DNA from 3 places in the Rhizobium sp. USDA 4016 genome. Region 3 is predicted to be linked to each of the others. Evidence: predicted binding sites of a transcription regulator. Region 3 holds the regulator's gene; each other region holds the start of a gene.

Evidence for each region. The regulator PhoB, encoded in region 3, activates phosphate uptake and scavenging genes when phosphate is short. The targets are predictions, from matches to a motif close to TGTCATNNANCTGTCAT.
Region 1: the regulator PhoB is predicted to act here: its motif matches at 1,355-1,371, upstream of ACZ9DP_RS01745 (DUF47 domain-containing protein).
Region 2: the regulator PhoB is predicted to act here: its motif matches at 2,049-2,065, upstream of ACZ9DP_RS21635 (BtaA family protein).

What each region holds. Positions count from the first base shown of each region.
Region 1 covers NZ_JBWCCY010000002.1:178,260-181,536, forward strand. The annotation lists gene ACZ9DP_RS01730 (ProQ/FINO family protein) at 1-12, shown strand, start outside; gene ACZ9DP_RS01735 (cold-shock protein) at 280-486, opposite strand; gene ACZ9DP_RS01740 (hypothetical protein) at 763-1,032, shown strand; gene ACZ9DP_RS01745 (DUF47 domain-containing protein) at 1,388-2,029, shown strand; gene ACZ9DP_RS01750 (inorganic phosphate transporter) at 2,029-3,033, shown strand.
Region 2 covers NZ_JBWCCY010000004.1:1,324,319-1,327,595, forward strand. The annotation lists gene ACZ9DP_RS21630 (class I SAM-dependent methyltransferase) at 78-707, opposite strand; gene ACZ9DP_RS21635 (BtaA family protein) at 758-2,002, opposite strand; gene ACZ9DP_RS21640 (serine hydrolase domain-containing protein) at 2,181-3,277, shown strand, end outside.
Region 3 covers NZ_JBWCCY010000004.1:1,564,495-1,567,771, reverse strand. The annotation lists gene ACZ9DP_RS22850 (winged helix-turn-helix domain-containing protein) at 119-805, opposite strand; gene phoB (phosphate regulon transcriptional regulator PhoB) at 823-1,506, opposite strand; gene phoU (phosphate signaling complex protein PhoU) at 1,541-2,254, opposite strand; gene pstB (phosphate ABC transporter ATP-binding protein PstB) at 2,289-3,104, opposite strand; gene pstA (phosphate ABC transporter permease PstA) at 3,118-3,277, opposite strand, start outside.

The sequences.
Region 1 (3,277 bases), on a different contig from region 3:
CGGCAGACCTAACGAGCGCCATCCATCTCGGCCTGGTGAGCAGATCTCCCACGATCTGTGCGTGAGGAATCTTTTGATGAAGAGCTAGTGCGCACAGAGCGAGCCGACAAGAATTCCCTTCCCGGCCCCGCGTCAGGCGCTTAACACGGTCGAAAATCGCGTCTGCGTTTTGAGGTTGCCGTCCAAACGCGCGGTAACAGAGCTGCTTCGACATCCGAAACTTCTGCAAGCGGAAAAGGCCGGGCGAACCCGGCCTTCGTACTGTCGGATCAATCGGCGTCAGGCCTGCAGGTTGTCCGCCGACATCTTGCCGGACTTGCGATCCTTGACCAGCTCATAGGTAATCTTCTGGCCGTCGTTGAGGCCACGCAGGCCGGCCCGCTCCACCGCGGAAATGTGAACGAAGACATCGCCGCTGCCGTCATCGGGCTGGATGAAGCCAAACCCTTTTGTTGCATTGAACCACTTCACGGTACCCGTCGCCATAGCGTCTTCCTTTGATCATTTAATCCTGCCGCACCCTGGTGCGGCAAATCGGAACTTGCGGCGACATAAATAGACGCTTCTGAATGCAAGGCAAAGGCAAAAATCCGGTTTGCGGCATCACACTGCCCATTCAGATCGTTAAAGTCTTACGGCTTCACCGGGCTGTCTGCCGCCGCGCTGCTTTCCTCGACGACAATGCTCAGGCAATTCCCGACTGCGATCCGCGCGGCGCTGCTCTGCAAAGTTTTCGCCATACCAATCGAGCGAGCCATTCGCATGAGCAAGCAATTCAGAAGCATTGTGACGTCCTCGACGCAATTCGAATTGCGCAATCCCAATGCCGCCCGCCAAGCAATGGAGACCTTAATTGGCGTCGAGAGGGCGGAAATTCCCGACGCGCTAGAACATATCCGCAGCAATCCCCCAGCACCTCCGCCGACCACGTCCGTGATGTCGAAGATCCAACTGTCGGCCTCGATGAGAAACGAACCGTCAATCCCTCAGCATGTTGAGAAACAAAATCGCGATCTGAGCAGCGACGCCTGAAGTTGGTTGCCCTCTGATACGCTGCTCGCAGGGTCGATCATGGATGGGTATCGCGAATGGACTGCGGATTTTCAGAGGTACGAGTGTCTCGAAGTGGGCAAACTGTCGAAAATTTCGATGTAAATGTCGGTCAGAACGGCGGCGAACGAAATCGCTGAGGGATGGGCGGATCGTCCCTGCGCCGCATTGGTCGATTTCGATGATCCATCGTCGAGGTACTTGCGCAGGCTTACGCCAACGCAATGAAACTGATGTGTAACCCGTTTGCGACTATCGGCGAAACAAGGCTGCCGGGTGCTTTTCACCGCGGCATCGCTCCATTATGACAGATTTGTGACAATCAAATGGGATGTCGATGATCAGCTGGTTTCGTAGACTCATGCCGCGTGAAGATCGTTTCTTTGATCTCTTCGCTCAACATTCGCGCACCGTTGTCGGAGCTGCCGAAGCCTTGAACCAGTTGTTAGCTGGCAGCGAGATCGAGCGCCATTGCGAGACGATCGTTCGTCTTGAGAATGAAGCTGATGAAATAACGCGAGAGGTGCTGCTTGCCATCAGGAGAAGCTTCATCACCCCCTTCGATCGCGGCGACATCAAGGATCTCATCCAATCGATGGATGACGCGATCGACATGATGCAACAGACGGTCAAGACCATCCGTCTGTTTCAGCAGACTTCGTTCGATCCGGGCATGCAGGAGATGGGTGCGGCAATCGTCCAGGCGGCGCATCTGATAGCGGAAGCTATTCCGCTACTGGATCGAATAGGATCCAATGCGCCTCGGCTTATCGCCATCGCCGAGGAGGTCACTCGGGTTGAAGGTCATTCGGATGATCTGCATGACCGGGGTCTCAAGGATCTCTTCAGCCGCTACGGCGCTTCGAATCCAATGGCTTATATCATTGGCAGCGAGATCTATGGTGAGCTGGAGAAGGTCGTCGATCGCTTCGAGGACGTCGCCAACGAGATCAGCGGTATCGTGATCGAGAACGTCTGATGGAGGTTACACTTGCCTTCCCCCTGCTTGTGGGCCTCATCGGGATCGCGCTGTTCTTTGATTTTCTGAACGGCCTGCACGATGCCGCCAATTCGATCGCAACCATCGTTTCGACCCGCGTGCTGCGACCGCACTATGCTGTCTTTTGGGCAGCTTTCTTCAATTTCATAGCATTCCTTTTTTTCGGGCTGCATGTCGCAGAGACCCTTGGAACCGGCATCATCAATCCGGACATTGTCACGCCGCAGGTGATCTTTGCGGCGCTGATGGGCGCGATCATCTGGAACATTGTCACATGGATGCTCGGCATTCCCTCCAGCTCCTCTCACGCCCTGGTCGGCGGGCTGGTTGGCGCGGGACTTGCCAAGACAGGCTTAAGCTCGATCGTCTGGAGCGGTCTGCTCAAGACTGCGGGGGCCATCGTCATGTCGCCTATGATTGGCTTTTTCCTCGCGCTTGTTCTGGTCCTGGTCGTCTCGTGGATTTTTGTACGTCAGACGCCCTTTGCCGTCGATCGTACTTTTCGCGTCATGCAATTTGTCTCGGCCTCGCTCTATTCGCTTGGCCACGGAGGCAATGATGCGCAGAAGACGATGGGCATCATTGCAGTCCTGCTTTATTCGCAGGGTTATCTCGGCCAAAGTTTTCATGTGCCGTTTTGGGTGGTGCTCTCCTGCCAGGCGGCAATGGCGCTCGGAACGCTTTTCGGCGGCTGGCGCATCGTCCATACGATGGGCTCCAAGATTACTCGCCTCAATCCGATGCAGGGATTTTGCGCCGAAACGGGTGGCGCGCTGACGCTTTTCGGCGCCACATGGCTCGGTATTCCCGTCTCGACCACGCATACGATCACCGGCGCGATCATCGGTGTCGGTGCGGCAAGACGGGTTTCGGCGGTGCGCTGGGGGCTGGCCGGAAACATCGTCATTGCCTGGGTTATCACGCTTCCGGCCGCGGCCCTCATCTCGGCTCTCTTCTACTGGAGCTCCGCTTTGTTTGAATAGAGGCCGCAGCAGAACCGAGGGCTGTGCCGGACGAACGCCGGACGCGTGCACTCGTCCAATGCGCCACGGACATCATTAGCGCATGCGGTTCCCACTCGAAAAGCCAAGCTCAGAGAAAGCGCCCCATCCCCGAGGCAACTCCACAAACTGCTTCAGCCCAGCGCTTAGCATTAGGCGAAACGGCTTGGCAGATGACGAACGAGAACAATCCGAGACATCGCAATTCCAGTACCGGCCCGTCGTT
Region 2 (3,277 bases), 240 kb from region 3:
AGCTTGACCTTCGAAAGACGAGTTTCAGTAGAGGAATCCCCCTCTTTCAACATATCAACGTAAAAAATCGGTTAGTTTCAAGTGATTTGTGAAGGCCGGGCGATGATTGCTGCCCGCCAGGCATAGCCGCGGCCGATCGTCTCGAACGACAATGTTGCGTTGTTTTCATGGGCTTGCGCTTCCAGCACCTCGCGCAGATCGGCGCGAGGCGTGACGTGAAATTTTGCAAGCCATGACTTCAGCACCGCCCTGAACCAGGCCGGCAGGCCCTCCTGCTGGCCGAAATCAACGATGTGCAGCTGCCCGCCGGGGTTCAATGCGGCGATTGCGGCATCGACGGCGCGTTCCCAATTGGGAATCATCGAGAGCGCATAGGAAATGAGGACCCGGTCGAAGCCGCCGACACCGAAGTCCCGTGGGGTGAAGGCGGTCGCGTCGGCAACGCGAAAATCGGCAACCGCGGCCTTCGTGGCGAATGTCTTACGCGCCGAAATCAGCATTTCCTGCGAAATGTCGAGGCCATAGAGCCTCGCGCCGGAAAACAGCCGGTGTGCGAGCACCAGGTTGCGGCCGGTGCCGCAGCCGACTTCGAGCAGCGTGCCGCCTTCCGGGACGTCCAGATTGCGGATCGTACGGTCGCGGCCGAGCAGGTAGTATTTGCGCGTCAGATCGTAGATATGGCGCTGGTAGCGATACATGCCGTCCATAAGATTGGCATGCTTTTCGGTTTTCTCGTCCACGATGGTGCGGATTTCGGTCACGCCTTTTTTCCGTAAATGTGGAAGCCGCCGTAGATGGCCGAACGGTCGAGTGCGGTCATATCTCGGGACTTCTCCTCGAAATATTCCCATTGTTCGCGGATCGCCGGGGAAAGACGGCCCTCGATGACGCTTTTTTCGGCCGCCGTGCGGAAGATGACGCGGGCGCCGGGGCGGGCGGTGCGGGTAATCTCCGCCCAGAGCTCGTTCAGCTGCTGGTCCGTCATCCAGTCCTGCGCGTCGAGCAGGATATAACGGTCGCGAGAGGCGGCGGGTTCCTTGGCGAGAAGCTCGGTGAAGCTTGCGTGATGGACGTTGACGCGATCGACATTGGCGCGGATCACCTCGTAGTGCTCCCGCTTCAGATAGGTCGGCAGCGGGCCTTCGTCATCGGAGGCATACCGGCGACCAAATGCCTGCCAGGCGAAATAGTTTTCGCTCATCGGAAAATGGCAGGCGAGCTTTTCGAGGCGATGCTTCAGCACCGGTGCGATCGACTGATCGGCGGCGAGGCTGGCAAGCTCGTCATATTGCTGCGGCGGAATGCCAAGACCGAAAAGCGAGCTCTTGCGCCCTGTAATCCAGCGCACCACCGGCTTTTCGAAGAGGGGCGCAACCTGCTCGTCGAAGAACTGGCGCTGTTCGCGGATAGAGCGGGTCTTGGTCATCTCTTTGAGATCGACGCCGTGCAGGCGGGCGAGCAGATGGGCCGCGCCGATGAAGCGGCCGAGCAGGCCGGTCTCATAGAAATTGCGGTTGAAGACGGTGACGCGGCGGCGGCCGAACTTGCGGCCGTTCCAATAGGCGCGTGTCGTCTCATCGAGCTTGGACGACAGGAAGTGGTCGAAGGCCTGGCTGTTCGAGCGCTCGTTGGGCATGGCGAGGAAGCGTACCAGGTCGGTATGGCCGGGAAGATGCTTGAAGGCAGCAAGCTTCAGGCGGTTGAGCGCGATATGGTGCGGGTTGAGGTCGACCACATCGATGGAGGCCGGCGCCTTGGAGAGATAGGCGAGCATGTTGCAGCCGCCCGAGCCGATCGTGACGATGCGGTGATGCGGCTGCAGTTCCATTGCCTGCATGTCGAGATCCGGATCCTCCCAGATCTGCGGATAGACGAGGCCGGAAAAGAGCAGGCCGAAAAGCCGTTCCGAAAAGCCGTCCTTGGAAAATGCCTTGTGGCGGAGAAGAGCGTCCTTGAGTTTCCGGTTCTTGCGGAAGCCGGTATCCGGTGCAAATTCCGTCATATGAGTCTGTCACCCTTTTTGCGTTCAGGGCGTGTAGCGCGTCCCTGCTACAGTTTGATGACGCAGACTGTGGGTATCGATTTCCACAGGAATTGCCTGGCAGGAAACGGCACTCGCGTTCTTGTGCTCTTTTTTGTGAAGAGATTTCCTGCTTTTCTCCATTCGTGGAGGCTATGACATGCGATTTGTTCTGCGTATCGTGAAGGCACTCGCCACTGCTTCCGTTGTCATCGTCATCGGAGGCGGGACCTGGCTATACGTCAATCCGCCGGAGCTGTTGCGCGTGGGTGACGGATATGCGGCGAAGATCGTCTGCTCGAATGTCTTTTTGGCAGGACGCGACCCGCAAGCGGTGCTCTACGGCGACGTACAGGCGCCGGGCAATCCGCTGCTGCGATTGGTGAGGGTTTCGGTCGATCGGGATCAGGGGCATGTGACGGCGCGCATCCTGGGGCTCTTCGCACCCGGATATGCGCTCTATCGGGGGGCGTTCGGCTGCACGAGCGTGCCTGACGGCAATTTCAAGGCTGCTGCCGAGGCGGCACCTTCGGATACGCCGCCGCAGATGGTTCCGGAGAACGCGGCACTATGGCCGGAAGGCGAGAGCGTTGCTGAAGCTAACGACGGAGCGCTTGCGTCGCTGCTGGCAAACGACGTGCTGGCCGGTCCGCAAATGCGCGCGATGGTCGTCGTTCACAACGACCGGATCGTGGCGGAGCGCTACGGCGAAGGCTTTAATGCGAGGACGCCTCTGCTTGGCTGGTCGATGACCAAGACAGTCAATGCGGCGCTCGTCGGGCGCGCCATGCTCGATGGAAAGTTGGATTTCAACGCGACCAACCTTTTGCCGCAGTGGAAGGATGACGAACGGTCGCAGATCAGGCTCCGGGATCTGCTGGGCATGGAAAGCGGCCTGGCTTTCAACGAGGAGTACGGCGATGTCACGGATGTGACGCGCATGCTCTATCTCGACCCCGATATGGTTTCGTTGCCCGCCGATGCGCCGTTCGAAGCAAAGCCCGGCGAACGCTTCCGTTATTCGAGCGGCACGGCGGTCCTATTGTCGCGAATCTGGATGGATGGGGTAGGCGACCAGAAAGGGGCCTTCTCTTATCCGAGGGAGGCACTTTTCAAGCCGCTCGGCATGTCGAGCGCGGTGCTGGAGGTCGATGCCCGTGGCACCTTTGCAGGCAGTTCCTATCTCTACGCGACGGCGCGCGATTGGGCGCGTTTCGGGCAATTCCTGCTTCAGGACGGCGTCTGGAACGGTCAGCG
Region 3 (3,277 bases):
CACCCTAATATAGGCAGTCGCGTGAAATCGACGTGACACACGTATTGCGCGAACAGCTGTATCGCGCGTCTCAATCTGTGCGCACAGCGACGGGGATAGGATAGGAACCTGATCCGGATCAGAAGTCGCCGAGTGCGTAGCCGGCGCCACGCACCGTCCGGATCACCTTATCGGCCTTGCCGAAACTGATGCCCTTCCGGAGACGCCCGATGTGTACGTCGACAGCGCGCTCATCGACACTGGCATCGTTACCCCACAGCGATGCCCTCAATTCCGATCGGGAGTGGACGCGGCCGGGGGACTTCATCAGAAACTCGAGCAGCCTGAACTCGGTGGGGCCGAGCTTGACTTCCTTCTTCTGCCTGTGAACCCGGCGGGCGTTCTTATCGAGCGTCAGATCCCCGACCTTCAGTGTGCTCTCCAGCAGCGCTGGATTGAGACGCCGCAGGAGGTTCCGCAAGCGGATGAGGAGTTCCACGGGGGAGACTGCCTTTATGAGGCAGTCGTCGGCTCCGGCGGAGAGAACGGCCAACCGGTCCTGCTCGAGGGCCGAGTCCAGCAGCACCACGATCGGAAGGCGGGCGGTCGCTCCAGTTGTCCGGAACTGGCGGCATGTCGAGATTGCCATCGAGCCAGGAGCCGGCGCACCGAATATCACCGCATCAGGCAGCCGCAACGCAACGAGCTCGACCAGCGACGCATGCGGGTGAAGACAGTTCACCGAATACCCTTCTGTCTCCAGAGCATGCTTCAGTGTCGCGAGCAGATCTTCGTCCTGCTCAACAACAAGTACCCGCACCGACATCTTCTCCAGCCTCCCTGCTATGCTTCCATCGAATATCCTGCGCCGCGGACGGTGCGGATGACGTCCTGCATGTTGGAGAAGTTCAGCGCCTTGCGCAGTCGACCGACATGAACGTCCACGGTGCGCTCGTCGACATAAATGTCGTGGCCCCAGACACCGTCCAGAAGCTGCGAACGCGAGAAGACGCGGCCGGGCGACGACATCAGGAATTCCAGTAGACGGAATTCGGTCGGGCCGAGACGGACTTCGCGGCTCTTGCGGTGAACACGATGCGTTTCGCGGTCGAGTTCGATATCGCCGCATTTCAGCACCGTGGAGAGCACCTCGGGCTTGGCGCGGCGCAGCATCGCCTTGACGCGGGCAACGAGTTCGGGCGTGGAGAACGGCTTGACCACGTAGTCGTCGGCGCCGGTGGAAAGGCCGCGCACACGCTCGCTTTCCTCGCCGCGCGCCGTCAGCATGATGATCGGCAGACGCTCCGTTTCCGGGCGCATGCGCAGGCGGCGGCAAAGCTCTATGCCCGACACGCCCGGCAGCATCCAATCGAGGATCAGAATATCCGGCGTGCGCTCCTGAAGCCTGATTTCGGCCTCGTCGCCGCGCAGAATGGTGTCGACCTCGAAACCTTCGGCCTCAAGGTTATAGCGAAGAAGCACGCTCAGTGCCTCTTCGTCTTCAACGACTGCAACTCTCGGGATCATTCGGTTCTGTCTCCTGAGGGCCGGTTCGGAATTGTCATTCCGTGACCGCGCCGACGGTGTTGGCAGTATCGTCCTTCGGACGTTCGCCTTCCGGCTGTGCGCCGGTCGCCATGTAATAGATCGTTTCGGCAATGTTAGTGGCGTGATCGCCGATGCGCTCGATGTTCTTCGCACAGAAGAGAAGATGCGTGCAGCTGGTGATGTTGCGCGGATCTTCCATCATGTAGGTCAACAGCTCGCGGAACAGCGAGGTGTACATCGCGTCGATTTCCTCGTCGCGCTCGCGGATCGACTTCGCCTTGTCGGCTGAACGCGAGGCATAGACGTCGAGTACTTCCTTGAGCTGGACCAGCGCCAGTTCGGAAAGATGCTCGAGACCGCGGGCGAGCTTGCGCGGAACGCCGGTGCTCTGCACGGCGATGACACGCTTGGCGGTGTTCTTGCCGAGATCGCCGACGCGCTCGAGATCGGCCGCGATGCGGATCGAGCCCATGATCTCGCGAAGGTCCGAGGCCACCGGCTGGCGGCGGGCAATCGTGACGATCGCCTTGTCGCCGATCTCGCGCTCGGCGTGATCCATGACGACATCGTCGGAGATGACCTTCTGGGCCAAGCCAGCGTCACCGTTAACTAGCGCGCGGACGGCGTCCGACACCATCTGCTCGGCAAGCCCGCCCATTTCCGAGATGCGGCGGGACAAATACTTCAGATCCTCGTCATAGGCAGAAAAGATATGGGTCGATGCCATTGGGATTGTCCTTGAATAGCCTGAACGCCGCAGCTCAGCCGAAGCGGCCCATGATGTAATCCTGGGTGCGCGGGTCGTCCGGATTGGTGAACATCTTGTCGGTGTCATTCTCCTCGACGAGATTGCCGAGGTGGAACATGGCGGTGCGCTGCGAAACGCGGGCTGCCTGCTGCATCGAGTGCGTCACGATGACAATACTGTAGTTCTCGCGAAGCTCGTGGATCAACTCCTCGACCTTGGCGGTCGCGATCGGATCGAGCGCCGAGCACGGTTCGTCCATCAGGATGACTTCCGGGCTGACGGCAACGGCGCGCGCGATGCACAAGCGCTGCTGCTGGCCGCCCGACAGACCGGTGCCGGATTCCTGCAGGCGGTCCTTGACTTCGTTCCAGAGGCCGGCCTTATGGAGGCTGCTTTCGACGATCTGATCAAGGTCGGCCTTCGACCTCGCAATTCCATGGATGCGCGGTCCGTAAGAAACGTTCTCGTAGATAGACTTCGGGAACGGGTTCGGCTTCTGGAAGACCATGCCGACGCGGGCGCGGAGTTCCACGACGTCGATGTCCGGATCGTAGATATCCGCGTCGTCCAGCTTGATTTCGCCCGTGACGCGGCAATTGTCGATCGTGTCGTTCATGCGGTTCAAGCAACGCAGGAACGTGGACTTGCCGCAGCCCGATGGGCCGATGAGGGCGGTAACAGTGTTTTCGCGGACGTTCAGGTTCACGTCGAAAAGCGCACGCTTCTCGCCGTAGTAGACAGACACCGTCTTGCCGACCATCTTATAGGCGCTCGTATTCAGTTTCTGCTCCAGAGCCTTCTCAACTGCTGTTTCAGTCAACATGTTCATAATCCTTACTCCGTTACCAGCGGCGTTCAAAACGCTGCCTGAGGAAGATGGCGATTGCATTCATCAATATGAGGAAGCCCAACAGCACGAGAATTGCGGCGGAGGTCCTCGATACGAAGCCGCGCTCCGGGCTGTCCGCCCAGATGTAGATCTGGCTGGGAAGGGCCGTCGAC